2 regions of the Amycolatopsis sp. NPDC049252 genome follow, and region 1 is predicted to be linked to the other one. Evidence: riboswitches for the same ligand, from Rfam matches in the RefSeq annotation. Region 1 holds a riboswitch; the other holds the start of a gene.

The links. A riboswitch is a leader RNA that binds a small molecule or an ion and turns the genes downstream of it on or off. The one in region 1 is predicted to bind S-adenosylhomocysteine.
Region 2: linked by a shared signal. The riboswitch ahead of ahcY (adenosylhomocysteinase) and the one ahead of metH (methionine synthase) in region 1 are both predicted to bind S-adenosylhomocysteine.

The regions. Positions count from the first base shown of each region.
Region 1 covers NZ_JBICSQ010000085.1:5,158-20,517, reverse strand. Annotated here, with positions in the region: gene ACGFMK_RS41845 (AAA family ATPase) at 1-405, opposite strand, end outside; gene ACGFMK_RS41840 (hypothetical protein) at 610-1,218, opposite strand; gene ACGFMK_RS41835 (hypothetical protein) at 1,224-1,661, opposite strand; gene ACGFMK_RS41830 (hypothetical protein) at 1,805-3,211, shown strand; gene ACGFMK_RS41825 (hypothetical protein) at 3,279-5,168, opposite strand; gene ACGFMK_RS41820 (FAD-dependent monooxygenase) at 5,385-6,542, shown strand; gene metH (methionine synthase) at 6,524-10,165, opposite strand; S-adenosyl-L-homocysteine riboswitch at 10,180-10,258, opposite strand; gene ACGFMK_RS41810 (TIGR03619 family F420-dependent LLM class oxidoreductase) at 10,611-11,471, shown strand; gene ACGFMK_RS41805 (sugar porter family MFS transporter) at 11,543-12,928, opposite strand; gene ACGFMK_RS41800 (NAD(P)-dependent alcohol dehydrogenase) at 13,475-14,476, opposite strand; gene ACGFMK_RS41795 (HAD family hydrolase) at 14,504-15,205, opposite strand; gene ACGFMK_RS41790 (carboxymuconolactone decarboxylase family protein) at 15,202-15,360, opposite strand, start outside.
Region 2 covers NZ_JBICSQ010000120.1:1,722-17,081, reverse strand. Annotated here, with positions in the region: gene ACGFMK_RS45870 (ATP/GTP-binding protein) at 1-264, shown strand, start outside; gene ACGFMK_RS45865 (styrene monooxygenase/indole monooxygenase family protein) at 294-1,520, shown strand; gene ACGFMK_RS45860 (Ku protein) at 1,604-2,512, shown strand; gene ACGFMK_RS45855 (hypothetical protein) at 2,633-2,842, shown strand; gene ACGFMK_RS45850 (ArsR/SmtB family transcription factor) at 3,091-3,504, shown strand; gene ACGFMK_RS45845 (cation transporter) at 3,501-4,166, shown strand; gene ACGFMK_RS45840 (hypothetical protein) at 4,199-4,354, opposite strand; gene ahcY (adenosylhomocysteinase) at 4,481-5,941, opposite strand; S-adenosyl-L-homocysteine riboswitch at 6,094-6,172, opposite strand; gene ACGFMK_RS45830 (GNAT family N-acetyltransferase) at 6,239-6,739, opposite strand; gene ACGFMK_RS45825 (hypothetical protein) at 6,718-7,704, opposite strand; gene ACGFMK_RS45820 (diiron oxygenase) at 7,763-8,653, opposite strand; gene ACGFMK_RS45815 (TetR/AcrR family transcriptional regulator) at 8,741-9,403, shown strand; gene ACGFMK_RS45810 (DNA polymerase IV) at 9,419-10,444, opposite strand; gene ACGFMK_RS45805 (DUF3040 domain-containing protein) at 10,459-10,722, opposite strand; gene ACGFMK_RS45800 (cobalamin-independent methionine synthase II family protein) at 11,011-12,072, shown strand; gene ACGFMK_RS45795 (LysE family translocator) at 12,112-12,744, opposite strand; gene ACGFMK_RS45790 (MarR family winged helix-turn-helix transcriptional regulator) at 12,778-13,254, opposite strand; gene ribA (GTP cyclohydrolase II) at 13,348-13,959, shown strand; gene ACGFMK_RS45780 (MarR family winged helix-turn-helix transcriptional regulator) at 13,966-14,496, opposite strand; gene ACGFMK_RS45775 (MBL fold metallo-hydrolase) at 14,594-15,360, shown strand, end outside.

The DNA.
Region 1 (15,360 bases):
CGCGGCCGCCGTTGCCGCCAATTGGTGGACCAGGGTCGCGGACAAATCGTCGAGCAGGTGCGCGTCGTCGACGCAGAGCACCAGCCGACGGCCCTCCGCGCCACTGGTGAGGTGCGCGGCGACCTGGTTGAGCCGGTGCGCCCGGTCGGCGGTGCCGTTCGCGCTGCCGGGCAGCAGGTGGGCGAACGCCCCGAACGGGATCGTCGAGGCCGACGACATCGCGCGCACCCAGTGCGTGCGGGCGCCCCCGGCTTCGAGCTCGGCCAGCAAAGCCTTGGCCAGGCGGGTCTTCCCGGCCCCGGCCCGCCCGGTCAGCAGCAGCCCGCACACCTCGGCGTCGGCCAGCGCCCGGCGGGCGAAGGCCAGCTCCCGTTCTCGGCCGACCAGCGGCCAGTCGTACCCCACGCCTGCTGCCTCCCCAACCCCTCGCGCGGCGTTCCGGCGCCGCACACACCTCTTCTTCGGATAATGACGACGCCAGGACCGGTGAAGTACAGAATTCGCGCGGCGATTTGGCAAAAATCGCCGAACGGCCCGGCAAATGCGACAGAACGGACAGTCGTTCCGCTATTCCGTGAGCATTTCCCGAGCACTATCCCGGAGCCGTGATCAATGGTTTCCCGGTGATTCTCTTTCGCGGCCCACCATGATCCCGACGACCCGTGGCAGGACGACGGCGTTCCACCCCGCCATCCCGGCCACCAGCCCGGGCTCACGCCCGCCCGTCCACACCCGCACCTGCCCCGCCCGCAGGTCGCTGCCGAGCACCCGCCCCCACGGCACCTTCGCGGCGAACCAGTGCCGTCCCCGCAGCCCCTCGGCGTCGGCGTCGATCCCCGGGTGCCCGCCGCCCCCGAAGCGGGCCGTGTCGCCGGCGGTGATCGCGTCGGCCATGGCCGACGCGATCCGCGGGCAGGCCGCCGACTCCACCAGCTCGACCAGCCGCCGCCAGGTCTCGCGCGCGTCCTCCAGTTCACCCAGTTCACCGGACGACGCGTCGAAGCCGAACCGGCACCGCACCGGGCCGCGGGCCAGGCCGAGTGAGTAGCTCGCCCGGTGCCGCCGGGCCGCCGCGTGGTAGGCGACCCGGTCCACCTCGCCCAGCCGGAAGACCCGGTCACCGATCGCGATCGCGTCGCCCGCCGCGGCGAGCGTGCGTCCGCCGCTGCGGACCCGCAGTTCGCCGGAGCCGGTGAACGAGAACTTCCCGGCCGCCATCGGGGCTACTTACCGGTCTTCGCCAGGCACAGCACGACCCCGGTCTCGCCCTCCTTGCCCTCCCAGAACACCTGGTCGGCGTCGGGGTAGGCGGTGCACGCGCTGACCTGCGCCTCGGTCTGCGTCTTGTCCTCGACGCGTGCGACGACCTTCAGCGTCGCGCTGCTGTCACCGCAGTCGACGATCTTCACGTAGTTCTCGCCGCTTTCGGTGACGCAGTTGCCGACCTGCGCGTTCTCGCCGTTGGACCGGGTGGCCACCCAGACCAGGGCGAGGATCGCGGCGACCACGATCAGGAACACGGTCAGCACGATCTTTTGCCGCCGCTTCGGGTTCTTCGGCTTCTTCGACCGGGCCGGTGCCGCCGGCGGGACGGGCATCCCGGCCTGCGGCGGCACCGGCCCGGTCGGCTCCGGGTACTGGGGTCCACCTGCCTGTGTCATGACGTTTTCCTCCCTCGAGAACCTGCTGTCACCTCCTGGGCGTTCCATTCCGTTCCACGACGTTCCACCCGGAGTTCGAGACAGCGCCCCCGCCGGCCCACCAGGATGGGACGGCGCCCCGTTCCCGACGTGAGGACCCGAGGATGACTCGTCTGCCCGCCCTGGCCGTCTCCGTGCTGACGGCTTCCGCGCTCCTGACCGCCGGGACGGCGGCGGCCGCGAGCCCGCCGTTCACCGGCTCGGTCTTCCGGGCCACGCACAACAGCTACTCGGGCAACGTCGACGGCGCCAAGAACTCGGTGGCCTACCAGCTCGACCACGGCGTCCGGTTCATCGAGCTCGACATCCACGACAACGGCTACGCCACGTCGCACGACTACGGCGTCGGACACGACTCGCCCGGCAACCTCGTGGACCACAGCGGCGGCAACCCGGCGTCGAACAACCTGCGCGACTGGCTGGCCACGGTCAACACCTGGTCGGCGGCGCACCCGGCCGCCGCGCCGATCGTCGTCATGCTCGACCTGAAGGACGACCTGACCGACAACCCGAACTTCGCCGCGGGCAACCTGACCGCGCTGAACCAGGAGCTGGAGTCCGTGTTCGGCGGCCGGATGCTGCAGGCGAAGGACTACCCGGCGGGCCAGCCGACCGTGGACGCGCTGCGCGGCCGCGTGCTGCCGCTGCTCTCCGGCGACGCCGGGACGCGCGCCGAGTACAAGCGCGACGTCGGTTACCACCCGTCCGTCGCGATCAACGGCCGCGGCCAGGTCGTCGAGGTGCACGACTCGGGCGGCGGCGCGCTCTGGTACTGGACCGGGACGTACGGCGCCGACGGCCGGATCACGTGGCTGCGCCACGGGAAGTACGACAACGGGCAGACCCCGGCCGTCGCGCTGAACGACAACGGCGACCTCGTCGAGGTCCACCAGTCGCAGAGCGCCACCACGCTCTGGTACCGCGTCGGCAAGCTCGGCGCGGACGGCGAAATCACCTGGCAGGCCAGCCACCAGTACGACAACGGCGTGCTGCCGAGCGTCACGTTCACCGGCGGGACGCAGCTGCGGGAGATCCACCGCAGCCAGGGCAGCAGCCAGAACTGGACCTGGAACGGCGCGCTGTCGGGCACGACGGTCGCCTGGACCGGCAACGCCAAGACGTCCGACGCGCGGTTCCCGACCGCGACCGCCACCAGCGGCGGCCGGACGGTGACGGTCCGGACCGCCGCGGACGGCCCGACCCCGGCGCAGACGCTGCGGGCGGACACGCCCGGTGTGACCGGCGACCGGATCCGCTACCGCCAGGTCGCCTTCGACGAGTTCCAGAAGGGCGACAGCGCGGAGCTGCAGGACGGCGCGCTGTTCTACGGCGCGCCCGCGACGGAGTCGGCGTTCATCACCTCGGCGCGGCAGGCGGGCAAGCTGGTCCGCGGCTGGGACTTCGACTCGGCGAGCGACGCGACGACGCCCCTGGCGAACTACCCGGCGAGCAACCACCCGTACGACGCCTGGTACGACACCCTGCTCACCCAGAACGGCGCGGTCCAGTAGCGCCTCGTGAGTGAGAAACCGGGTTAGCACACGGTTTCTCACTCACGACCGGGCCGCGGCAGACCGCTCAGCCGGGGCGGTAGCAGCAGCGGTTGCCGGTCTGGACGCCGTCGCGCAGGACGTCGCCGATCACAGCGTCCGCGGCGGCGATGCGGGTCAGCGCGCGGCGGATCGCCTTGCCGACCGCGATCCGCGCCTTCTCCTCCGCACCGGCGAACTCGCGGACGCGCCCGGCCAGCCCGGCCGCGGCGGACAGTTCGCCGACCAGCCAGTCGCGCTCGGACCGCACCCGCTCGGCGCGGCCGTCGTCGTGGTTGGCCTCGTGCTCGTCGAGCTCGGCCTCCAGCGTGGCCAGCCACTTGCGGTAGTGGCTGGTCGCCGCCGGGTCGAGCACCGGCTGCCCGGACGTCGCGGCGGGCGTCACGCCGGGACCGGCGGCCAGTTCGGCCGCCGACAGCTCGTACCCCGGGTTGTCCAGGAGCGTGGCGAGGTAGCCCATGCCGACGCTGTGCTCGACCAGCACCGCACGGCCGCCCAGGGTGAACAGCCAGTGCCGGCCCTGCCGCCGGCAGGTGACCCGCGCTGCCTGCCGGGCCGGCGCGGCGGGCAGTGACATCCCCAGGTCCGCCGCTTCCCGGGTCGCCGTCGCCAGCTCGTGAGCGGCGTCCGGAGCGCCGAGCAGCGCCAGCGCCTGCGCGAGCCGGGCCCGGGAAAGCGCGACGGCCGGCCAGTGCGCCAGCGCCAGGTTGTCCCGCACGGCCGCCCGGAAGTGCGTGACGGCCCGCTCGGGCTCGCCCGCGGTCAGCATCGCCACGCCCAGCGCGTGCTGCACCGAACCGAAGCAGGCGACCGCGAGGCTGGCCGTCATCGGCAGCCGCGCGAACGGCGTCAGCAGCGCGTACGCGGCCAGCGCGGACTCGACGTCCGAGACCAGGCAGGCGGACTCGACGATGCCGTACATCGACACCAGCCAGCTGCTCGACCGCGGCAGCAGCGCCAGGTCGGGCCCGCGCAGCCGGGCCAGCGCGCCGGCGGCCTCGCGTTCGTCCCCGGCCGCAGCGGCCGCGACGGCCAGCCCGGCGACGAGCGCGTTGTCGACGGCGCTGAGCGTCGGCGAATGGACCGTCTCGCGCAGCACCGGCAGCAGCTCGGCGACCCGGCCCTGGTACCAGCGGATCGCGCCGAGCTGCGCGGTGTACCAGCCGGTCGCGTCGGCGTCGCCGGCCTGCTCACCGCGCCGGGCGCAGGCCGCCGCCCGCGCTTCGGCCTCGTCGAACCGCCCGGCGCGGATGCTGAGCATGACGTCGATGGCGTCGAGCACGAACCCGACGGCGAGGTGATCCTGCTCGGCGAGCAGCCCGCGCAGGTCGGCGAGGCCGCGCTGGGCGTGCGGGTCGCCGTCGAGGAAGAGATCGACCGTCCGCCAGAGCAGGCCCATCAGCAGGTCGCTGCGCCGCGACGTCCGGAAGCCCTCGGTGATCAGCTCCTGCGCCAGCGCCCGGCGCTGGCCGCCGTGGTCGGGCCCGAGCAGGCAGTGGTGGGCCAGGCTGGCGGCCTCCGCCCAGGCGACCGGGTCGCCCGCGCGCTTCGCCTCCTCCAGCACGGCGAGGATCTGGTTGCTCTCCCCCGCCACGTAGTCCGCTTCGCCCGCCAGCCGCGCCTTGAGCCGCAGCGCCAGCGAAGAGCCCGGGTCGACGGCGGTCTGCGCGCTGCGCAACCGGGCCTGCAGCAACGCCGCCGCGGGCGCGCTGCGGTGCTCGTGCACCCACAACCCGGCCAGGCCCAGCGCGGCGCGGGCCATCCCGGCGCCGTCGCACTCCTGTTCCGCCGCGCGGTAGGCCCGGTCGAACCACGCGCGGCCCGCGCGCAGGTCACCGTCGGCTTCGAGCGCGCGTTCGCCCGCGCGCAGCAACTCGCCGACGCCGGTCGCGACCGGCTGCGTTTCCGTCCCCAGCACTGTCGGCCCCTCTCCCCCGCGAAGAATGGTCCCCCCGGATCCGGGACTGGTCAACAAGCGAAAACCGGCGGGCAAACCGCCTTTCCCGCCGGGAATTTTCCGCCCGCACCGTCCACTCTCGACGGTGACGCCCCGGGTGCTGACGGTGCCCGTCAGCGCTTCGCCAGCGACCGGTAAGCCCTGGTCGCGAAGCTCTGCGGCATGACCGACAACGCGATGAAGAACCTCAAGGTCCTGATCTCCGGCGCGAGCATCGCCGGTCCGGCCCTCGCCCACTGGCTGCACCGTTACGGCTGCAGCGTCACCGTCGTCGAGCGCGCCGCGTCCGTGCGGCCCGGCGGCCAGGCCGTCGACTTCAAGGGCCCCACCCACCGGACCGTGCTGGAGCGGATGGGGATCCTCGAGGAGGTCCGGAAGCGAGCGACCGGCGGCCAGGACCAGACGGTGATCGACGCCGACGGGCGGCCCCGGGCGGTGATCCCGGGCGAGTTCACCGGCGGCGAGATCGAGATCCGCCGCGGTGACCTGGCCGAGCTGCTGTACGAGCACACCGCCGCCGGCTGCGAGTACGTCTTCGGCGACACCATCACGTCGCTGACCGAGACCCCTGACGGCGTGGCCGTCACCTTCGCGAACGCCGCCTCGCGCACCTTCGACCTCGTGGTCGGCGCCGACGGCATCCACTCGAACGTCCGGCGGCTGGCCTTCGGCCCGGAACACGACTACGTCAGGTTCCTCGGCCACTACTACGCCCTGGCCGAGCTGGGCGAGCAGGTCGACGGCGGCGAGGCCGTGATGTACAACGAGCCCGGCCGGATGGCGGCCGTCGGCGGGCCGAAGGCGTCCGCGTTCTTCGTGTTCGCCTCACCGGAGCTCGACTACGACCGCACGGACGTCGAGCGGCAGCGGGAACTGCTGATCGACGCCTACCGCGGGGCCGGCTGGCGGGTGCCCGACCTGCTGACGAAGGTGCCGAGAGCCCGCGAGTTCTACCTGGACTCCCTCGCCCGCGTCACGATCGACCACTACGCCCGCGGCCGGGTCGTGCTGCTCGGCGACGCCGCCTACGGCAACACGCTCGGTGGCTTCGGCACCGGCCTGGCGATCGTCGGCGCCTACGTGCTCGCCGGCGAGCTGCTCGCCGCGAACGGCGACCACCGGACCGCCTTCGCCCGCTACGAGGAGCAGTTCCGGGGCTACGCCAAGATCTCGCAGCGCGGCAGCGCGGGCCCGTTCCTCGCGCCGCCGTCCCGGCTCCGGATCAAGATGCGGGACTGGACGTTCAAGTCCCGCTTCCTGCTCCGCATGCTGCTCAAGGCGACCGACGACTTCGCCACGGACATCACGCTGAAGGACTACGCCTCGGGCTCGTAGGCCAGGTTCGGCCGCAGCCACTGCTCGACCTCGCCGATCTCGACACCCTTGCGGCGCGCGTAGTCCTCGACCTGGTCGCGGTTGAGGCGCCCGACGGTGAAGTACTTCGACTCCGGGTGGGCGAAGATCAGCCCGGACACGCTCGCGGCGGGTGTCATGGCGTACGACTCGGTCAGCGCCATCCCCAGCTCGTCGGCCGCCAGCAGCTCGAACAGCTCGCGCTTCTGGCTGTGGTCCGGGCTGGCCGGGTAACCGAGCGCCGGGCGGATGCCGCGGAAGCGCTCGGCGTGCAGGTCCTCCAGCTTCGGGTCGGCGTCCGGCTCGAACCAGCCGCGGCGCGCCTTCAGGTGGATGTACTCGGCGAAGGCCTCGGCGAGCCGGTCGGCCAGCGCCTTGACCATGATCGCGCGGTAGTCGTCCTGCTCGGCCTCGTACCTGGCCGCGAGCTTCTCGGCACCGTGGATGGCGACCGCGAACCCGCCGAGGTGGTCGCCGGCGGGCGCGATGTAGTCGGCCAGGCAGCGGTTCGCGCGGTCCTGCGGCTTCGACGTCTGCTGCCGCAGCATCGGGAACCGGATGTGCGAGAACTCGCCGTCGAGCAGGATGTCGTCGCCCTCGGTGTGGGCCGGCCAGTACGCGTACGCGCCCTTCGCGGTGAAGCCGCCTTCGGCGATGATCTGGTCGAGCAGCGTGTTCGCGTCGTCGAACAGCTCGCGGGCGACCGGCTGGTCCAGGATCGCCGGGTACTTGCCCTTGAGCTCCCAGGCCAGGAACAGGAACTGCCAGTCGACCATCTCACGCAGCTCGGTGATGCTCGGCTCCACGACGCGGACGCCGGTGAACTCCGGGGTCGGCAGCTCGTCGAACGAGACCTTCTCCGGGTTCGCGCGGGCCTGCTCGAGGCTGAGCATCGGGCGGCGCTGCTTGTTGGCGTGCTGCTCGCGCAGCACCTCCTGGTCGGCCCGGTTCTTCTCGGCCAGCACGATCGAGCGGTCCGGGTCGAGCAGGTCGGACACGACGCCGACCACGCGCGAGGCGTCGAGCACGTGCACCGTCGCGTTGTCGTAGGCCGGCGCGATCTTGACCGCCGTGTGCTGCCGGGACGTCGTGGCGCCGCCGATCAGCAGCGGCAGCTTCAGGCCCCGGCGCTGCATCTCGGTGGCGACGTTGACCATCTCGTCGAGCGACGGCGTGATCAGCCCGGACAGCCCGACCGCGTCGGCGCCCTCGGTGACCGCGGTGTCGAGGATCTTCGCCGCCGGCACCATCACGCCCAGGTCGATGACCTCGTAGTTGTTGCAGCCGAGCACCACGCCGACGATGTTCTTGCCGATGTCGTGGACGTCGCCCTTGACCGTGGCGAGCACGACCTTGCCCTGGCCGTTGGACAGCTCGGCGCGGCCCGCCAGCCGGGCCTCCTCCTTCTCGGCCTCCATGAACGGCTCGAGGTAGGCCACCGAGCGCTTCATGACGCGCGCGCTCTTCACCACCTGCGGCAGGAACATCTTGCCGGCGCCGAACAAGTCGCCGACGATCTTCATGCCGTCCATCAGCGGGCCTTCGATCACCTCGAGGGGCCGGGCCTTGACCTGCCGCGCCTCTTCGGTGTCCTCTTCGATGTAGTCGACGATGCCGTGCACGAGAGCGTGCGAAAGCCGCTCCTCGACCGTGCCTTCGCGCCACGACAGGTCGACGACGCGCTTGGTGCCGCTGCCCTTGACGTTCTCGGCGAAGGTCACCAGCCGGTCGGTGGCGTCCTCGCGGCGGTCGAACAGCACGTCCTCGACCAGCTCCAGCAGGTCCTTCGGGATGTCCTGGTAGACCGCGAGCTGGCCGGCGTTGACGATGCCCATGTCGAGGCCGACCTGCACGGCGTGGAACAGGAACGCCGAGTGCATCGCCTCGCGGACGACGTCGTTGCCGCGGAAGGAGAACGACAGGTTCGAGATGCCGCCGCTGATGTGGACGCCGGGGCAGCGCTCCTTGATCCGCGGCAGCGCCTCGATGAACGCCTTGGCGTAGCCGTTGTGCTCGGCGATGCCGGTGGCGACGGCCAGCACGTTCGGGTCGAAGATGATGTCCTCGCCCGCGAACCCGGCCTGCTGCGTGAGCAGGTCGTAGGCGCGGCCGCAGATGTCCACCTTGCGGTCGGCGGTGTCGGCCTGGCCCTGCTCGTCGAAGGCCATCACGACGACGCCGGCGCCGTAGTTGCGGATGGTGCGGGCCTGGGCGAGGAACGGCTCCTCGCCCTCCTTCAGGCTGATCGAGTTGACGACGCCCTTGCCCTGGAGGCAGCGCAGGCCGGCTTCGAGCACGGTCCACTTCGAGCTGTCGACCATCACCGGGATCCGGGCGACCTCGGGCTCGGTGGCGATGAGGTTGAGGAACGTCGTCATCGCCTCCTCGCTGTCGAGGAGGTCGGCGTCCATGTTGACGTCGAGCAGGTTCGCCCCGCCACGGACCTGCTCCAGCGCGACGTCGACGGCGGCCTGGTGGTCGCCGGACTCGATGAGCCGGCGGAACCGCTTGGAGCCGGTGACGTTGGTGCGCTCGCCGATCATCACGAACCCGGTGTCGGCGCCGATGCCGAACGGCTCGAGACCGCTGAACCGGGTGTGCGTGCGCGGCAAAGGGACCTCGCGCGGGGTGACGCCCTTCGCGGCGGCGGCGATCTGCTCGATGTGCGCCGGGCTGGTGCCGCAGCAGCCGCCGACCAGGTTGACCAGGCCGTCGCGGGCGAAGCCGCCGATCAGCCCGGCGGTCTCCTCCGGTGTCTGGTCGTACCCGCCGAACGCGTTCGGGAGCCCGGCGTTCGGGTGACAGGCGACGTAGGTGCCCGCGATCCGCGACAGCTCCTCGACGTGCGGGCGCATCTCCTCGGCGCCCAGCGAGCAGTTGACCCCCACGACCAGCGGCTTCGCGTGCTCGATCGAGCTCCAGAACGCCTCGACGGTCTGGCCCGAGAGCGTCCGCCCGCTCAGGTCGACGATGGTGACCGAGATCCACAGCGGCAGCTCCGGCGCGACGTCGCGCGCGGCGGCGATCGCGGCCTTGCAGTTGAGCGTGTCGAAGATCGTCTCGATCATCAGCAGGTCGACGCCGCCCTCGACGAGCCCGGCGATCTGCTCGGCGTACGCGGCCTTGACCTGCTCGAACGTGACGGCGCGGTACGCCGGGTCGTCGACCTTCGGCGACAGGCTGAGCGTGACGTTCAGCGGGCCGATCGACCCGGCGACGAACCTGCCGCCGAACTCGTCGGCGGCCTGGCGGGCCAGCTGCGCGCCGCGGACGTTCATCTCGTGGACCAGGCCCTGCAGGCCGTAGTCGGCCTGGCCGATGCTGGTGGCGGTGAAGGTGTTCGTCGTGGTGATGTCGGCGCCGGCCGCGAGGTACTGGCGGTGCACGTCGAGGATGACGTCGGGGCGGGTGAGGTTGAGCAGGTCGGGGTCGCCGGTGACGTCGTGGGTGTGGTCACCGAAGCGGTCGCCGACGTAGTCGGCCGGGGTGAGCCCGGCACCCTGCAGCATGGTGCCCCAGGCACCGTCGAGGACCGCGACCCGCTGGCTGAGCAGCTCGCGCAGACGCGCGGTGGCCTCGGATTCTTGCGGGGTGATCGGGTTCACCGGCAGCCTCCCTCAGTCGGGAGGCGCCCTTGGGTGGTCACAACCGGCCGAGCGTGGCGGGCCCCGTGGCCCGTTGCAGCGCCTCTCGGCCTGCGAACCAGGGTACTGGAACCCCGGCCCGGCACACCATCCCGCCCCGAAGGTCCGTCCACTGGCTGGGACGCCACGCGTGAACGTCCACAATGGATCATCTGGATCGTCGGCTCCACCTTGCCACCACCCCGTTCCGACCGGCATTCCCGGGCTCACCCACTGTGACCCGGCGAACGGCGGCCCGCTGCTCCCAGCCTGCTTACCGCGGCGGCGTCCATCGGCCCTCGACCGACACTCGACCCGCGTGGTCACGCACTGTGCACACAGGTATACCGAAAGCGAGCCCGGCCGCCGGCACCGGCCCCGCGGCGGTCGCTTGAAAACTGAAACACGTTCTAATACAGTCCGTCGCGTGGACTACGGAATCGTGCTGTTCACCAGCGACCGAGGCATCACCCCGGCGGCCGCGGCGCAGGCCGCGGAGGCCGCGGGGTTCGCCACCTTCTACGTGCCCGAGCACACGCACATCCCGGTGAAACGCGAGTCGCCGCACCCGCGCACCGGGGACGCGTCCCTGCCCGACGACCGGTACAGCCGCACGCTCGACCCGTGGGTGGCGCTGGCGACGGCCGCCGCGGTCACCGAGCGGATCCGCCTCTCGACGGCGGTGGCCCTGCCGGTCGAGAGCGACCCGATCACGCTCGCCAAGACGATCGCCAGCCTCGACCACCTGTCGGGCGGGCGCGTCACGCTCGGCACCGGCTTCGGCTGGAACGTCGACGAGCTGACCGACCACGGCGTGCCCGGCCACCGCCGCCGCACGGCCCTGCGCGAGTACCTCGAGGCGATGAGTGCACTGTGGACGGAGGAAGAAGCCGCCTACGACGGGGAGTTCGTCTCGTTCGGCCCGAGCTGGGCGTGGCCGAAACCGGTCCAGGCGCACATCCCGGTCCTGCTCGGCGCGGGCCCGACGGAGAAGACGTTCCGCTGGATCGCCCGCCACGCGGACGGCTGGATCACCACCCCCGCGGACACCGACCTGGACGGCCATGTCGCACTGCTGAAGGAGATCTGGCGCGACGAGGGCCGTTCCGGGGCACCGGCCATCTGCGCGCTGGGCGAGCGCCCGGACCCGGCGAGGCTGGCACACCTGGACGCGCTCGGCGTCACCGAGGTGATCTTCGGGCTGCCGGACCGTGCCGCCGACGAGGTCTCGGCCTGGATCGGCCGGCTGGCGGGAAAACTCGGCCTGGCCACGGCTCCCGTCGCCTGACCTCCAGCTCGGCGAACGGAAAACGGCGGGGGTGCGGACTTCCCGCACCCCCGCCGTTCGAACCGCCGGGATCAGCTCTTGACCGCGACCCCCTGCCGGGCCCGCAGATCCAGCTCGATCTGCTCCAGCGAACGGCCCTTCGTCTCCGGGACCAGCCACTTGGTGAGCCCGAACAGCACCACGTTGATGCCGGCGAACAGGAACATCGAACCGCCGATGCCGAGCGACCCCACCGCGGAGATGAGCGGGAACACCGCGCTCACGATGCCGGTCGCGGCCCAGAGGATGACGCTGCTGACGCCCATGCCCGCCGCCCGGTACTTGAGCGGGAACACCTCGGCCATCATCACCCAGACGACCGCGCCCCAGCCGAGCTCGTAGCCGACCAGGTACAGCACCATCATCACCAGCATCAGGATGCCGCGGGTGCCGGTGTCGTGGACGTTCAGCACCACGAGCCCGGCGGCCACCAGCGTGATCACCATGATCACGTTGCCGATGAGCAGCAGCGGCTTGCGGCCCCAGCGGTCCACCACGAACACGACCCACGCGGTGAACAGGAACTTCGTGACGCCCAGCAGCACGCCGGACAGCAGCGCGGCCTGCGTGGCGAACCCGAGGCCGATCAGCATCGTCGGGAAGTACGCGTTGATCGCGTTGACCCCGCTGAACTGCTGGCCGACCGCGAGCAGGGCCGCGACGATCATCATCGGGCGCACGAAGCCGGAGAACAGGTCGCGGAACCGCGGCTTGTCCTCGGTGTCCATCTGGATGACGCCGCGGATGGTCGCGATCTCCTCGTCGAGGTTCACGGTGTTGCCGTGCGCGCTCGCCAGGACCCGCCGGGCCTCGTCCTCCTGACCGTTCTTGACCAGCCAGCGCGGCGTCTCGGGCAGGAACGCGAGCCCGACGAGCAGGATCGCCGCGGGCACGATCGCGCCGGCGAACATCCAGCGCCAGGCCGAAAGCGGGCCGAGGAAGTAGCTGGTCAGGAACGCGATCAGGATGCCGAGCACGATGAAGATCTGGTTCAGTGCCCCCATCGCACCGCGCAGCCGCGCGGGTGCCAGCTCGGAGAGGTAGGTCGGGACGGTCGAGGACGACAGCCCGATGCCGAGGCCGATGATCAGGCGCGAAATCACCAGCAGCGCGAACGTCGGCGAGAAGGTCGCCGCGAGCGTGCCCACGATGACGATCGCCGCGGCGACCATGATGGTGCGCCGCCTGCCGAGGGCTTCGTTGATGCGGCTGGAGAACAGCGCGCCCACGATGGCACCGACCGACAGGCTGGCGGTGATCACACCCTTGTCCCAGGCGGTCAGCGACCACGCTTTCCCGATGAACGGGAGCACCCCGGAGATCACCCCGAGGTCGTATCCGAACAGGATTCCGCCGAGCGCACCGAAGAAGTACAGGGTTGTCCGGCTTATTTGCCGTGGCGGGGCCGTCTGCGTCATTGCCGGGTCGCCTCTTTCATAGGTCCAGTCCAGCCAGCGGCACCACACTCACACGCCGAAAAAGGCCGGGCAAGACAGTCCTTGATAACGATTCAGAAACGTGATCGCCGTTCACATATGTGATAGCAATGGGCGCACAACGCTACTCCGTACGCCATTCCGGCATTCACATGCTCGAATCGGTACACAGTGGACACGATTCGGATTCGCCGCCGGTTCAGGCGTCCATTACGGACGCCGGACCGGGCCGGGCTTGAAAGCGCTCCCAGAGGGGAGGAGAAACGCAGCAGGAGAGGGGTTCAACCCACCCCCAGGTGGTTGAACCCCTCTCCGCGCCCCCAGACCGGACAGCCGGGGCCGAGCATCCGCAGCCTTGCTCGGGTCCTGTCCGATGTCTGTCTGTCTGGTACCACTCTCCCCGGTACCGGGACCTGACACCATTCCTGCCCGGATGCGAGTTTTTCGCCCGTTCACACCCCACCTGAGCTGCGGAAATCGTAGATCGCGGTGCAGAACTACCCAGCCGGGCCGGCAAAAATTACCCGGTCACGGGGCTTCCAGCACGACCTTGCCGACGTGGGTGCCGGACTCGAGGTGCTTCACCGCCGCCGCGACGTCGTCGAAGCCGAACCGGCGGTCGATCACCGGCCGCAGCCCGGTCCGCTCGATGGCGCGGTTCATCGTCTGGAACGTCTCCCGGGAGGCGTTGGTGAGCCCGCGCAGGGTCAGCTGCTTGACCAGCACGAGCACCGGGTCCGCGGCGCCTTCGTGCGTGAGGACGCCGGCGACGCTGACGTGCCCGCCGACGCGGGCGGCGAGCATCGACTGGCCGATCGTGCCGCCCCCGCCGACGTCGACGACGTGGTCGACGCCGCCGCCGGTCAGCTCCGCCACGGCGGGGCCCCACTCCGGGGTGGTCGCGTGGTTGAGGGTCTCGGCCGCGCCGAGCGCGCGCAGCCGCTCCAGCTTCTCGTCGGAGCCGGACGTCGCGATGACACGGGCCCCGGCGAGCGCGGCGAACTGCAGGGCGAACGTGGACAGGCCACCGCTGCCGAGGGTCAGCACGGTCTGGCCGGGGAAGACCCCGCCCTCCTCGACGATCGCGCGCCACGCCGTCACCCCGGCGCTGGGCAGTGTCGCGGCCTCGGCGTAGTCCAGGTGCGCCGGCACGGCCACCAGCGCGTCCTCCGGGAAGACGGCGTACTCGGCCAGCGTCCCGTCAAGCGAGCCGAAGAGGTCGTCCGCGGTCTTCTCCGGCGTCCCGGGACCGGCGAGCCAGTTCGGGAAGTACGTCGCGGCCACCCGGTCGCCCACCGACCACGAGCGCACGCCGTCGCCGAGGCCGACCACCTCGCCCGCGCCGTCGGACAGCGCGACGACGTCCGGCTTGACCGGTTTCGGGTAGAAACCCTTGAGGATCATCAGGTCGCGGGCGTTGACCGCCCACCCGCGCAACCGCACGAGGACCTGACCGGGGCCGGGTTCGGGGACGTCACGCTCGCCCAGAACGAGCCCGGCTCCGGGACGCGGCAGGGAAAAGTACTTCACAGCGGCTCCAAGGGTGCGGGGAAGTCGTCAACGGGGCCAGTGTGTCGAAGTCGCGAGCTCTTCGTCGACGGTCTCGAGAAGTTCCGGTGTCAGTTCGGCGAGTGACGCCGGGAGGTGCCGGACGCCGTAGCCGGCCATGAACTCCCGCTGACGTGCGTGGGCCGGGCTGGAGGGGAACCCGATGAACCCCGCGCCGTGCTCGCGCGCGTCGGCGGCCACCCGGCTCACGTCGTCGACGAACACGATCTCGTCGAACCCGACGTCGAACACCGTGCGGGCGATGTGGTCGACGCCCGGCCGGTGCTCGTTGATGCTCACGTACGGCACTTCCGCGTCGAGCAGGGCGGTGAAGTCGCCGAGGTACCGGTCGAACGTGTGCTCCCGGGTCCGCCCGCCGTAGCAGACGAGCCGGACGGGCAGCCCGCCCAGCGCCGTCAGGCAGTCCTGGACACCTTCGGCGACCCGGATCGGGTGCTCCCGCAGGTACTCCTGCCGCGCGGCCCACAGCTGCTTCAGCGTCTCCTCGGCCGGCTGGTCCAGGTCGCAGAGCCGGGTGACCTTCTCGGCGACGACGATGTCGCGCAGCCCGATCACGTCCCGCTCGGCTTCGGCGTCGTACACCCCGCCGTGCCCGGTGACGAACCGGGCGATCATGTCCAGGTACGTGTCGTCGATGAGCACGCCGTCGCAGTCGAGCGCGACCACGCGCAGCTTCTCGAGCGCGGTCACCGCTGCGCGAACACTTCCCGCGCGGCGGCGATGGCGTTGAGCGCGGCCGGGAAGCCGCAGTAGAACGCCAGGTGCAGGATCGTCTCGACGATCTCCTTCTCCGTGCCGCCGACGTTGAGCATGCCGTGCAGGTGCACCTTCAGCTGCGGCGTCGC
Region 2 (15,360 bases), on a different contig from region 1:
GCGGCGATCGACTACTTCGAGAACGACTCGGAGCTGCCGTTCGTCGTCGCGGTCAACCAGTTCGAGGGCAAGCCGGTGTACGACCTCGACGAGGTGCGCGACGCGCTGGCCCTCGACCCGGCCGTCCCGCTGATCACCTGCGACGCCCGCGACCGCGCCTCGACGATCGCCGCGCTGACCGAGCTGGTCAGCCACACCCTTGCGCTGGCCGTGCTGTCCGGTCCGCCGGGCCGCGAGCTCGCCGGCAGCGCCCCGCACGCCTGATCGCCACGAAACCGGAGGAGAAGAACCGCATGCGCAAGGTCCTGATCGTGGGCGCCGGGCAGTCCGGGCTGCAGCTGGCGCTGGGCCTGCTGGGCGAGGACTACGACGTCACGGTGATGTCCGCGCGGACCCCGGACGAAATCCGGTCCGGGCGCGTGCTGTCGACCCAGTGCATGTTCCACGACGCGCTGCAGCACGAGCGCGAGCTGGGCGTGAACCTCTGGGAAGCCGAGACGGTGAACGTCGAGGGCCTCGGCGTCTCGGTGGCCGCGCCCGACGGTGACCGCGCGCTCGACTGGTTCGCCGAGCTGGACGAGGTCGCCCAGTCGGTCGACCAGCGGGTGAAGATGGCCGGCTGGCTCGAGCTGTTCGAGGAGCGCGGCGGCAAGCTCGTGATCCACGGCGTGATGACGTCCGAACTCGACGCTTTGGCCCGGCTCTACGACCTGGTGGTCGTCTCGGCCGGCAAGGGCGAGCTGGTGCAGCTGTTCGACCGGGTGCCCGAGCGCTCGCCCTACACGCAGCCGCAGCGCGCGCTGTCGCTGGCCTACGCCCACGGCGTGCACCGGCGCCCGGAGCACCCGGAGAAGGCGGCGGTGCGGTTCACCATCGTCCCCGGCGTCGGCGAACTGTTCATGATCCCGGCGTACACGCTCAGCGGGAACTGCGACATCCTCTTCTTCGAGGGGATCCCCGGCGGCCCGCTGGACTGCTTCGACGACCGCCCGGACGCGGCCGACCACTTCGCGCGCATCCTCGACCTGATGAAGCGGTTCGTGCCCTGGGAGTACGAGCGCTGCCGGGACGCCGAGCTGACCGACGCGAAGGCGACGCTGGCCGGCGGCTACACGCCGGTCGTGCGCAACCCGGTCGGCACCCTGCCGGGCGGCGCGACCGTGCTGGGCATGGCCGACGTCGTCGTGGCGAACGACCCGATCACCGGTCAGGGATCGAACAACGCGAGCCACTGCGCCGCGACCTACCTGGACGCGATCGTCGGGCACGGCGACCGGCCGTTCGACGCGGCGTGGATGGACGCCACGTTCGAGCGCTACTGGGAGTACGCCCGGCACGTCACCGAATGGACCAACGCGCTGCTCCAGCCGCCGCCCCCGCACGTGCTCCAGATCCTCGGCGTCGCGGGCCAGAACCCGGCCGTGGCGAAGCGGTTCGCGAACGGGTTCACCGATCCGACGGACTTCCAGCACTGGTTCATGGACCCCGCACTCTGGGAGAAGTACCTGGCAGAGGTCTAGATCGCGACGCGCCGGGCTGTCGCCGCCGGGCATTTCGGGCTACGGTAGTTACGTAGCGTGAGTGCGATCCGGAGGTGTGTGGCATGCGGGCGATGTGGAAGGGCTCGGTCTCGTTCGGGCTGGTGTCCATTCCGATCCAGCTGTACGCCGCCACGGAGAACAAGAACGTCTCCCTCCGGCAGGTGCACGAGGCCGACGGCGGCCGCATCCAGTACAAGCGGTTCTGCACGATCGACGGCGCGGAGGTGCCCTACGCCGAGATCGCCAAGGGCTACGAGCTGCCCGACGGCGAGATGGTCGTGATCACCGACGCCGAGATGGCCGAGCTGCCGCTGTCCTCGCAGCGCACGATCGACGTGCTGGAGTTCGTCCCGCTGGAGTCGATCGACCCGATCCAGTACGACCGGACGTACTACCTGGAGCCGCAGAAGAACGCGGTGAAGCCCTACATCGTGCTGCGCGACGCCCTGCACAAGGCCGGCCAGGTCGCCGTCGCGAAGGTCGCCGTGCGGCAGCGCGAGAGCATGGCGGTGCTGCGCGTGCACGCCGACGTCCTGGTGATGACGACCATGCTGTGGCCCGACGAGGTCCGCGAGCCGGACTTCCCGTTCCTGCGCGACGACCCGCCGCAGATCCGGCCGCAGGAGCTGTCCATGGCCGGTTCCCTGATCGACTCGCTGGCCGAGCCGGTGTACGAGTCCGAAAAGTACCGGGACCACTACCGCGAGGCCCTCGAGGAGATGATCGAGGCGAAGGTCGCGGGGGAGGAGACGACCAAGCCCGCGGCGGTCACCGCCAAGGCCGACGTCGTCGACCTGATGGCGGCGCTGCAGGCCAGTGTGGACGCGGCGAAGAAGTCGCGCGAGCCGGCCAAGGCGGCGGCGTCCGAGTCGAAAGCGTCCACTTCGGAAAGGTCCGATTCGGACACCGAGGGCGAGAAACCGGCCAAGAAGCCGGCCGCGCGCAAACGCGCCCCGAAGAAGTCCGCCTGACCGCACGGACGGGTGGTCGTCCCGACACGCCGTCCCCGTACCACGCCCGGCCGCATCCCGGTGGTACCAAGGGGTGCGGTCGTTTCGCGTCCAGCACGATCGCGGAAGGGTGGACGGGTCATGGACTGCGCGTCCTGCGATGCGGGGATCGATCACTGCCACGGCACGCTGGTGGTGCACCCGGACGGCGGCTTCGCCGAGTGCACCGATCCGGGCTGTGTGGACGGTGAGCGTCTCCGGCACGGGCTGATCGTCGACTGCCAGACCCTCGGCGGCGGGTGCGCCTGCGCGACCGCGCCGGGAAAACCCTTGCTGCGCCAGGTTTCCTGAGCCTCCCGCCAGGATCCGTGAAGGCCTTCCCACCGGGCGTCACTGTCCACGGGGGAGGGCCTTCACGGCTGTGAGGAGAACGTCAAGAAGGTAACCCGATCGTGTATGCATCTGTGTACACGGGCTTGGCGATGTGCTAACACTAACGAGGTCCTTCGGCTCTCCCTCCCCCTCGGAGCCGGAGGACCCTTTCATGTCCGGGGCCGGTCCGTGATGGATACGTCAGCCCCAGCTGTACAGTTCAGTGTATGGTGACATGTGAGACGCGGGAGTCGGCGCTCTCCCGGATCGGGCGGGCGCTCGCCGACCCGACCCGCTGCCGGATCCTGACCGCGCTGCTGGACGGACCCTGTTACCCCGGGCGGCTCGCGGGCGAGCTCGGCCTGAGCCGGTCCAACGTTTCGAACCACCTGTCGTGCCTGCGGGGCTGCGGGCTGGTGGTGGCGAGCTACGAGGGCCGTCAGGTGCGCTACGACCTCGCCGACGCCCACCTGGCCCGCGCGCTGCGCGAACTGGTCCAGGTGGTGCTGGCGGTCGAACCGGGGGACGACTGTGACGATGAGGACCGGGCCAATGAGGATCGGGCCGGTGAGGATCGGGCCACTGTGGACCGGACCGATGTGGACCGGACCGATGTGGACCGGCCGGTGACGGCGCGGTGACCGCGGCGGCGGGGGAGCCCGTGACGTGCGCCGACGGGTGCTGCGCCGCGGAAGGAACGGCGCCGGCCGCGGATCGCCGGGCGGTGCTGGTACGCCGCGTCCGGCTGCTGGTGGCGGCGACGATCACCTACAACGTCGTCGAAGCCGTGATCGCCCTGACCGCGGGGACCGCCGCCTCGTCGGGCGCGCTGATCGGCTTCGGGCTGGATTCGGTGATCGAAGTGGCCTCGGCCGTCGCCGTCGCGTGGCAGTTTTCGGGAAAAAATCACGAAGTGCGCGAACGGCGGGCGCTGAAAATGATCGCGCTGTCGTTTTTCGCATTGGCGATCTACGTCACGTTTGAAGCTGTACGGACGTTTTTCGCGGCGGCGGCGCCGGAAGGTTCGATCACCGGGGCCGTGCTCGCGGCGGTTTCGCTCGCCGTGATGCCCGCGCTTTCGGCGGCTCAGCGCCGCGCGGGGCGGGAACTGGGCTCGGCCAGCGCGGTCGCCGACTCACGGCAGACCCTGCTCTGCACGTACCTTTCGGCCGTGCTGCTGGCCGGGTTGCTGCTCAACACGCTGTTCGGCTGGTGGTGGGCCGATCCGGCCGTCGCGCTCGCGATCGCTTTCGTCGCAACGAGAGAAGGCCGAACGGCCTGGCGCGGTCAGCATTGCTGCTGACGCGCGCCAGGCCGACGGCGGGGGTCACGGGATCAGTACCAGTGCGCGCGGCCACCGATCTTGCGGCCGGTGCCGCCGAGGATGGCCAGCGCCACGCCGGCCACGGCCAGCACGATGCCGATGGTGTACAGCACCGGAATACCGACAATGAAGCCGATGACCAGCAGAATGACACCGAGAACGATCACTTGACACACTCCTTCGCACGAGACCCGGCCCGGCTCCGTGCCGTCCGGGCGGATGCGTTTCTTCTCGAGGGGAGGATGGCCACTTTCCCGGTGCCCCAAACTGCGGCAAATGGAGCAACTTCTCGATCAGTACCGATAGTGATCGAGCTTGTACGGTCCCTCGACGTCCACGCCGATGTACTCGGCCTGCGCCTTGGTCAGCTGCGTCAGCCGCACCCCGAGGGCGTCCAGGTGCAGGCGGGCGACCTTTTCGTCCAGGTGCTTGGGCAGCCGGTGCACGTCGGTCGAGTATTCGCCGGGCTTGGTGAACAGCTCGATCTGGGCGATCGCCTGGTTGGTGAACGAGTTCGACATCACGAACGACGGGTGCCCGGTCGCGTTGCCGAGGTTCATCAGGCGGCCCTCGGAGAGCACGATGATCGCGTGCCCGTCGGTGAACGTCCACTCGTGCACCTGCGGCTTGATCTCGTGTTTGACGACGCCGGGCAGCTTCGCCAGGCCCGCCATGTCGATCTCGTTGTCGAAGTGCCCGACGTTGGCGACGATCGCGTTGTGCTTCATCCGGGTCATCTGGGCCGCGGAGATGATGCCGAAGTTGCCGGTGGTCGTGATGAAGATGTCGGCGGTCTCGACGACGTCGTCCAGCTCGACCACGTCGAGCCCGTCCATCGCGGCCTGCAGCGCGCAGATCGGGTCGATCTCGGTGACGGAGACCCGGGCGCCCTGGCCGCGCAGCGCCTCGACCGCGCCCTTGCCGACGTCGCCGTAGCCGCAGACGAGGACGCGCTTGCCGCCGATCATCACGTCGGTGGCCCGGTTGAGCCCGTCCACCAGGGAGTGCCGGATGCCGTACTTGTTGTCGAACTTGGACTTCGTCACCGAGTCGTTGACGTTCATCGCGGGGAAGAGCAGCTCGCCGTCCTTGGCGAGCTTGTAGAGCCGCTTGACGCCGTTGGTGGTCTCCTCGGTGACGCCGCGGATCTCCTTGGCCATCCGGGTGAACCGGTCGCCGTCCCTGGCGAGGCTGGCGCGCAGCGTCTCCAGGACGATCCGGTACTCGTCGGCGTCCTCTTCGGACGGTTGCGGGACGGCGCCCGCCGCCTCGAACTCGACTCCCTTGTGGACGAGCAGGGTGGCGTCACCACCGTCGTCGAGGATCATGTTCGGCGCCTGGCCGCCGGCGAAGGCGAAGAGCTGGTCGGTGCACCACCAGTACTCCTCGAGCGTCTCGCCCTTCCACGCGAACACCGGCGTGCCGGACGGCGCCTCGACCGTGCCCTCCGGGCCGACCACGACGGCCGCGGCGGCCTCGTCCTGGGTGGAGAAGATGTTGCAGGACACCCAGCGCACCTCGGCGCCGAGGGCGACCAGGGTCTCGATCAGCACGGCGGTCTGCACGGTCATGTGCAGGGACCCGGCGACGCGGGCGCCCTTCAGCGGCTGCGCGGCGGCGTACTCGCGGCGGATCGCCATCAGGCCGGGCATCTCGTGCTCGGCCAGCCGCAGCTGGGTCCGGCCGGCCTCGGCGAGCGTGAGGTCGGCGACGGCGAAGTCGAGTCCGTTGCGGCTCTGCAGTTTTTCGCTCATTCTTTCGTTCACTCCGGAATTCGTTGTACGGTCGGAAAAGGGCAGCACGAAGCACGGCACGGCGAGTGCCGGGAAGAAGGGGGTGGTCAGGCTAGCCGCGGCCGCGCGAGGCCGGGTTTGCTTGCCAGGTATGCAAAAAAGGACACCTCCCGTGGTGGGAGGCGCCCTTGGGTCCGTGATCCCCGGCCCGAGCGTGGCGGAAGGAATTCCGTCGCAGCGCCTCTCGGACCGGAAACGCGCCGAAGGCCGGCGCACGCGGTTTCCGTCGTCCAGGATGGCAAAGCGGCCGGGAGCCTGTCAAGCGAGGACGCAGGCCAGGAGAAGGTCGTCGACGTACTCGCCGCCGAGCAGGAATTCGTCCTGGAGCACGCCTTCCACGGCGAAGCCGCAGCTCGCGTAGAGCCGGCGGGCGCCGGTGTTGTGACCGAGCACGCGCAGGGTCAGCTTGCGCGCCCCGCGGCGGCGGGCCTCGGCGATGGCCGCGTCGACGAGCTGCCGTCCGATGCCGAGCCGGCGCCGGTCCGGGTCGACCGCGAGCCCGCCGACGACCAGCACGTGCCGGTGGGCGGGGATGCCGAACCCCTCGTCCAGGCGGACGTAGCCGGCCACCACGCCGTCGTGCTCGGCGACGAGCACGTCTTCCGGCTCGGTGCCCTCGCCGAAGAACGGCGTGCCGGGCGCCGGAGGGGGTGCCGGGGAGGTGTCCGGGCCCCAGGTGCGTTCGTCGAGGCGCGCCAGCGCGCCGTCGTCGGCGGTGGTGGCCGTGCGGGTCTCGATCACCGGTTCAGCGCCGCCCACGCCTCTTCGACGACGGCGGCGAACCGCGCCGGGTCGTGCGCGTCCTGGGTGGTGGTGTTGCGCAGCTGGACGGTCAGCCCGCCGCCGCTGCGCTGGCAGTTCATGACGAAGGAGTTCTCGGGGTCGACGCGCTGGCCCTGCGGGGTGATTTCGTTGTGGATCAGGCACTGGACGGGGCCGATCCGCTTCAGCTCGGTCGAGGGCAGTGCCTGGCCGAGGGCGGCGGTGTCCTCGTACTGCGCGAGCAGCTCGGGCGAGTCCGCGCGGACCGCGGCCACCTGGAACCCGCCTTCGAGGCCCGGGTCGCTGTAGGACCGGAACACGGCCGCCGCGCCGCCGTAGGCCGCCGAGATCCGCGACGCGTTCTCGCTTTCGGCCTTGTCGGCGCGCTCGATCTGCGACTTCCCGAGGGAACCGCCCTTGGCGACCTTCGCGACCGCGGCCTGCGTGGTCTCGAACCCGCCGAGGGTGTCCGGCAGCTTCAGCGGCTCGGGGCTCGGCCCGCCGAGCAGGCCGAGCACCAGCCACGGCACGCCGACCAGGAACGCGCCCACGAGCACGCCGGCCAGGCCGACGGCGACCGGGCGCGTGGACAGCGGACGGCGTGGAGCCCGCTGCCGGGCGGGCGGCAGCTGCAGCGGCTGTTGCTGCGGCGACTGCGGGCCGGGCAGCGGCTGCATCGGCTGTGACCGGGGCTGCTGCTGGGCAGGCGGCGGCTGCTGTGGCTGGTGGTGCGGCGGCTGTTGCGGCGCGGGCGGCTCCGACCGCTGCTCGGCGGGCGGCTGTGACGGCGACGGCTGCTGCTGCGCGGACGACGGCGACGGCTGCTGCGGCTGTGACTGCTGCTGGGTGGGCGGCTGGGCCGGCGACGGTTGCTCCGGCGCGGGCGGTGGCTCCTGCTGCGCGGGCGGCGTCGGCTGCTGGGGCGGCTCCGGCTCGGGTCCGGGCGGGAACTCTGTGGTCACCCGGAGGATCCTGGCGGAGCCGGGCATCCGGCGTGAAGGGCATTTCGCGGACAGAACCTCAGATGAGATGTGCGCGCCGCCAAATGCCCTCGGACCGGCCGCCGATCAGCCCCGCGTCACGCAGGAACGGCACGATCTTCTCGGCCATCCAGCGTCGCGTCTCGTGGAAGTGCGGGTTCGCCAAGGCCGCGGCCCGTCCTTCGCGCGGGTCGATCCCGACGCTCCGGTAGATCCGCGGGTCGACCATGCTGTCGATGACGCCGAAGGCCACCAGCGCCGTCCGCATCCGGTGCCGCTGCAGGCTCGCCTTCGACAGTTTCGGCGTCTCCCGCAGGACTTCCTCCTTCGCGAACCGGACGTGCCGGGCCTCTTCGACGACGTGGATCCGGTTGACCGAGCGGATCAGCGGCTGGATGCCGTCGTCGTCCATCATCGACCGCTGCAGCCGGTCGGTGGTCTCCTCGGCGACCAGCACGCTGGCGAACATCGACGGGCCGGCCGCGGTGGCGCCGAAGATCTTCGCCGCCCGGTGCACCACCTTCGGCACGCCGTAGCGCGGCACGCCGAGCCGCTCGGCGGTGCGGGCGAACATGACGGAGTGGCGGGTCTCGTCGCCGATCTCGGTCATCGCGTACTGGGCGTGCTCGGTGCGTGCGTCCAGGTCGAAGACGTACCGGGCGAGCAGCTGCATCAGCACGATCTCGAACCACAGCCCGACGCTCATGATGCTGGCCATCTCGTGCTTGGACAGCTCGATCCGCCGCTCCGGCGTCAGCTTCGCCCAGAGGTCGGTGCCGTAGAGGGAGAGGCGCTCGAGCGGCATGTACGCCTTGCCCTCGGCGAGCGGCGCGGCCCAGTCGATGTCCACGTACGGGTCGTAGGAGTTCTTCGCGGAGCTCTTGAGCAGGCGAGCCGCGGTGACGTCCCGATCCTGGGCGTCGACGCCCATGGCGGCCTCCGGAAAGTAGGGGGTACGCGATGTACTAGGTACTTCGGCAGCGTACACCGGCGGGCGGGTGGTGAGTAGGCTTTCGCCGTGACCAAGGTCGACGGGCGGGCGGCACGCTGGGCGGGCCAGCAGGAACGGCGGCGCGCGGAATTCGTCGACGCCGCCCTGGAGGCCATCGCCGAGCACGGCCCGGACGTCTCGACCGAGCAGATCGCCGAGCGCGCCGGCGTCGCGCGCACCCGCCTGTACCGGCACTTCGACGGCGCGCCCGACCTCCAGCGCGCGATCGCCTCCCGGGCGGCCGAGCTGGTGACCGCGGACCTGCAGCCGCTGTGGCACCCGTCGGGTTCCCCGCGCGAGATGATCGCCGCAGCCATCTCGACCCACCTGCGCTGGCTGACCGAGCACGCCCAGCTGCACCGCTACCTGGTCCGCACCCTGCCGAGCCTGCCGGAGGCGGGCCGCACCGACGTCCGCGGCGCGATCGCCCGCCACCTCAGCCGCCTGTTCACCGGCTACCTGACGGCGTTCGGCCTGGACCCGGCCCCGGCGGACACGATCGCGTTCGGCCTGGTCGGCTACGTCGAATCGGCGACCACCCGCTGGCTCGACCACCCGGGGTCGCTGAGCCTGGAGCAGCTGACGGCCCAGCTGACGGGCACGATCTGGGCGATGCTGGACCACACCCTCCGGGCGGGCGGAGTGGAACTGGACCCGGACCGCCCGCTGCCCTTGCCGGACGCCCTTTAGCCCTTCCGGCGGGGGTCAGTCCTCGCGTAGGAACTCGGCGCGGACCCCCAGCAGCCGCACCGCCCGGGTCAGCTCGAACATGCCCAGCACCTCCTGCGCCGCCCGGTCCAGTTCCGCCGCGTCGGACGTCGGTTCGGGAAGGGTCACGCTGTGCGTGTGGGTCATGAACGGCACGAACCGGACCTTCACCGCCACCCGCGCCGCCGGGCGGCCCTCCGCCAGGACGTCCTGGGCGACGCGCTTCGCCAGCGTCGACACCTCCGCCGCCATCACCGCCGGGTCCGTGAGGTCCTGCTGGAACGTCGTCTCACGGCTGCGGGAGCGGGCGACGTACGGCGTCGCGCTGACCTCGGCGTCGCTGATGCCGCCGCCGAGCAGGCGCAGCCACGGGCCCGCCTTGGGGCCGAACCGCGCCGCCAGGACCTCGACGTCCGCGCCGGCCAGGTCGAGGACCGTGGTGATGCCCAGCTCCGCGAGCTTCTTGGTGGTCTTGCCACCGATGCCCCACAGCGCGTCGGTCGGCCGGGAAGCCATCACCTCCCACCAGTTCTCCTGCGTCAGCCGGAAGATCCCGCCCGGCTTGCCGAAGCCGGTGGCGAGCTTCGCGCGCAGCTTGTTGTCGCCGATCCCGACCGCGCACGACAGGCCCGTCTCACGGGCGACGGCCGCGCGCAGGTCCGCGGCCAGCGCCTCCGGGTCGTCGGCCGTCGCGCCGACGAACGCCTCGTCCCAGCCCTGCACCTCCACGACCACCGGGAACTCCCGCAGCGTCGCCATCACGCGCTCGGACACCTCGAGGTAGGCCGGGGGATCCGACGGGAGGAACACCGCGTCGGGACAGCGTTTCGCGGCGATCCGCAGCGGCATCCCGGACTGGACCCCGAACGCGCGGGCCTCGTAGGACGCCGTCGCCACGACGGCGCGTTCGGCCGGGTCGCCGTTGCCGCCGACGACCACCGGTTTCCCGCGCAGCTCCGGGTGGCGGGCGATCTCGACCGCGGCGATGAACTGGTCGAGGTCGACGTGCAGGACCCACTTCACGGGCCCAGTCTGCCTCAGATGCGGTGCCGCGCCACGTGGGTCCAGACCGTGCCGGTCAGCGCGAGGATCCCGCAGAGCGTGACGCCGGGGTCGGGCAGGACCAGCCCGACGACCAGCAGGGTCACGGCGGCGACGTCCATCGCGATGAGCAGCGCGGTCTTGAGCGCGCGCGGTTTCCGGCGCCGGCCTTCCCGCAGGGCGGTGGCCAGGTCGGGGTCGCTGAGTTCGAGACTGCGCTCGATCTTCTCGAGCTCGGTTCGATCGTGGTGGCTGAGCATCGGGGTACTCCTTCGGCGCCGAACCCGCCGTTCCGCAAAGCAGATACCCCATCGTCCTCCCGGCGAACCGCCGAACGCCGTCTTGTTTCGTGCTTTTCGCTGCGCCGACCGGGTGATTGCCGATCCGTGACGGCCGCTGATCACGTTAGGTTCGCTTCGAACGTGGCCGGTCGAGGCCCGATCACGGAGGGGACACCCGCACGCGGGTGGCCGTGGGGGCCCGGTCCGGCCGGTGCCGCTTCGTGCCGGGCGTCTCCGGTCAAGCCCTCAACCAGCCGGAGGACTTTGATGACCCTGCCCACCGAACCGATCGGCAGCATCCCGCGCCCGGACTACCTCATCGCGGGACTCGGCGACCTCGCCGCCGGCCGCATCGACGCCGCCGCGCTCGGCGAGCTGGAGAGCCGCGCGCTGGCCGACACGATCAGCCGGTTCGAAGAAACCGGCTCGCCCGTGCTGACCGACGGCGAGCAGGGCAAGCCCAGCTTCGCGACGTACCCGCTGGCCGGGCTCACCGACCTGGCGCCGGACGGCGTCGTCATCCCGTTCGCCGACGGGCACACCCGCCAGCTGCCGCGGCTGACCGCGGGCCCGTTCCGCTACGCGACCCACGCGGATTCGTACCTGACGCGGGCTAAGGCCCTGACGGACAAGCCGGTCAAGCAGGCGGTGATCGCCGCGTCCGCGATCTCGCTCGTCTACCCGGCCGACGGCATCGAGGGCTACTCGCAGGAGCAGTTCATCGCGGACCTCGTCAACGAGGCCGAAGCGGACATCCGCCGCAGCCTCGACGCGGGCGCGGACAGCGTGCAGATCGACTTCACCGAGGGACGGCTGTCGCTGAAGCTCGACCCGTCCGGCGGGCTGCTGCGGCAGTTCGTCGACCTGAACAACGCCGTGCTCGACCGGTTCACCGCCGAGGAGCGCGCGAAGATCGGCGTCCACACCTGCCCGGGCGGAGACCAGGATTCCGTGCACAGCCTCGACGTCGACTACGCGGGCCTGCTGCCGGCGCTGTTCGACCTCAAGGCGGGCCGCTTCTTCGTCCAGCTCGCCAGCGAGGCCGAACCGGCGCGCGCGCTCGAGGTCATCAAGGCGAACCTCAAGGGGGACCAGCGGGTCTTCGTCGGCGTCATCGACCCGATCGACCCGCGCGTCGAGACGCCGGAGGAGGTCCGCGACCGGGTGCTCGCCGCCGCGAAGTACATCCCGGCCGACCGGCTCGGCACCTGCGACGACTGCGGGTTCTCGCCGTTCGCCGACGACACGTCGACCTCGCGTGACATCGCGTTCGCGAAGATCACCGCGCGCGTCGAAGGCACGAAGCTGGCCGCCGAGAAGCTGGGCTGACCGCGGTGCCGGGGGCTGCCTTCGCGGCGGCTCCCGGCGTCACGCGGCTTCGACGGCCACCCGGACGCCGAGGGTGACCAGCAGGGTGCCCATCACGGCGTCCAACCCGCGGCGGACCCGCCCGGACGCGAAGAACCGCCGCAGCGCGCCGACCACGACGGCCAGGGTGACGAACCACAGCACGGTGCCGGCGGTGGCGATGGCGGCCAGCTCGAGGGTCTGCGGGGTGGCGCCGTCGGCGGGCAGGAACTGGGGGAGCAGCGCCAGGAAGTACACCGCGACCTTCGGGTTGAGCAGGTTGGTGAGCAGCCCCTGCCGGAACGCGGCCCCGGCGCCCGTCGGCTTCGCGGTGCGCGTCTCCTCGAGATCCCGGTACTCCCCACGGCGCACGGCCAGCCACGCCCGGATCCCGAGGACCACCAGGTAACCGGCACCGACGAGCTTGACGATCGTGAAGGCCACGGCGGAGGCGGTCAGCACGGCCGCGACCCCGAACGCGATGGCGACGACCCAGGCGAACACCCCGAGCGCGATCCCACCCCCGGCGGCGATCCCGGCCCGCCGCCCGCCGGTGAGCGCCGAGCGGGTGACGACGACGAAGTCGGGCCCGGGCGACATCGCCCCGAGGATCACGACGAGCAGGAACGAAGCGGCGGTGGCACCCGGGATCATGGTCCCGAGGATAGGGGCCCGCGCCAGGGATTTTCAGCTTGCCTCGACGCAGGGTTCCCCGGTGCAGAGGTGGTCGCACAAGGCATCGACGCCGTCGGCGAGGGCGGTGAACTGCTCCGCGTTCAGCCCGTCGACGAACAAGGTCCGGACCAGTTCCGCGTGGCCTGCCGCGGCCGCGCGCAGGCGCGCTTGGCCATCGTCGGTGAGGTAGGCGATGACACCCCGGTCGTCCGAGGGGCACGAGCGGCGGCCGACCAGGCCGGCCTTCTCCAGCTGGGTCACCTGGTAGCTCAGCCCGCTCTTCGACGTCAGCGCGGCGCCCGCCAGCTCGGTCATCCGCAGCTCACCGTCCGCGGCCGCCAGCCGGGCGAGGACCTCGTACTGGGGGTGCGACAGCCCGGCGTCGTCGCGCAGCTGCTGCTCGACCTTGCGGGTCAGCAGCGTGCCCGCCATCAGGAACCCCTGCCACGTCTTCAGCTCGCGCTCGGTCAGCCACCGGGGATCGCCCATGCGTCCATGGTAGCAAGATTGTTCGAATTTGAACTTCGTGTAGGGTCGATCTTGTGGGCGACTCCAGGGGACTACTCATTCCAGGGACACAGCATGACGGCTGAGGTGCGGACGCGGGTGCGGATCCCGCTGCGGCTCGACGGCGGGCTCGCGGTCGACGCCGAGGCCGTCACCTTCCGCGGCCTGGCCGACGACGGCGAGCACCTCGCGTTCGTCCTGGGCACGCCGGGCGAGGTCCCGCTGGTGCGGCCGCATTCGGAGTGCCTCACCGGCGACGTGTTCGGTTCGGCGCGCTGCGACTGCGGGCCGCAGCTGGCCGAGGCCGTCGCGCGGATCTCCGAGGCCGGCGGGTACCTGCTGTACCTGCGCCAGGAGGGCCGGGGGATCGGCCTGTACAACAAGCTCGACGCGTACGCGCTGCAGGACGGCGGCCTTGACACCTACGCCGCGAACGCCGCGCTGGGCCTGCCCGAGGACGCCCGCGACTACACCGTCGCCGCGCAGATGCTGGGCGCGCTGGGGGTGGACCGGGTGGACCTGCTGTCGAACAACCCGGACAAGGCGGCTCAGCTGCGCGCCGCCGGGATCGCGGTCCGCGACCAGGTCGCGACCGGCGTGTACGCGACGGAGAACAACGTCCGGTACCTGCGCGCCAAGGCCGAGCAGACCGGGCACACGCTCAGCCTGCCCGGCATCGCCAGCTAGCCGAAGTCAGGTCAGGCGCTGGGCGGCGGCCGCGGCGGGGCCGGTGGTGAGTTTCTCCAGCAGTCCGATGAGGATGGTGCGTTCCTCCGGCGTCAGCGAGGAAGCCCAGGCCTGCTCGCGTTTGTTGTGGGCCTCGTAGGCGTCGGTGACCACGGCGAGGCCCGGCTCCGTGATGGCCAGGCTGACCGCTCGGCGGTCGCGAGGGACCTGGGTGCGCGTCACCAGGCCGTTGCCTTCCAGGGTCTTGACCAGCGCCGACACCGCCGCGCGGCTCATCCCGGCGAGCCGGGCGACGTGGCGTGACTCGAGCGGGCCTGCCAGCCAGAGCACGAACAGCACCCGGAACCCGGCCCAGCTCAGCCCGCGCGGGCGGTGGACCGTCGACTCCCAGTCGTAGACCAGCGCGCCGGTGAGGCGGTGCAGGGTCAGGCCGAGGCGCATCGCGACCGGGTCGGTCGAGGGCAGCGCGGCCTGCGTCTTCCCGATCGCGTAGTCGACGAACGAGAGGTAGTCGAGGTCGGCCGGCTGGTCGCTCATGCGGCCCAGGTTAAGCGACGAGGGGTTCCCAGCGGCGTCCCGCCGGGCTAGCCTGACCGGAACGATAGTCAAACCTTTGATCAAAGGAGCGGTCGTCGTGACGAAGAAGGCCTTCGCCTCCTCGGCGGACCTGACGGAGAAAGCCCAGACCCTGGAGGTCCTCGCCGACGGCGTCTACGCGCTGACCGCGGAGGGCGACCCCAACATCGGCGCCGTCGAAGGTGAGGACTTCCTCGTCTGCTTCGAGGCGCTCGCGACGCCCGTCGCGGCGCGCGAATGGCTCGCGAAACTGCGCGAGCACACCGACAAACCCGTGCGGTACCTGGTCTTGAGCCACTACCACGCGGTGCGCGTGCTGGGTGCGTCCGCGTTCGACGCCGAGGTGATCGTCGCGCACGAGAACACCCGCGCGCTGGTTGCCGAACGCGGCAAGGAGGACTGGGAGAGCGAGTTCGGCCGGATGCCGCGGCTGGCGAAGAGCGCGGAATCCGTCCCCGGCCTGACCTGGCCGACGCTCACCTTCTCCGACCGTCTCACGATCGACCTCGGCGGCGACCGCGGAGACCTCGTGCTGCAGTACTGCGGACGCGGGCACACCGAAGGCGACCTGGTGGCCTGGCTGCCGCGGCAGAAGATCCTCTACGCCGGCGACCTGGTGGAGGCCGAAGCCGCGCTGTACACCGGCGACGCCTTCCACCGCGAGTGGTCGTCGTCCACTTTGGACCGGGTGGCCGCCTTCGGTGCCGAGACGCTGATCGGCGGGCGCGGCGGGGTGAGCCGCGGTGCCGAAGCCGTCGAGGCCGCGATCGCGCAGACCCGGCACTTCCTGACGACGATGCTCCGCGAGGTCGGCGCGGTCCGGGA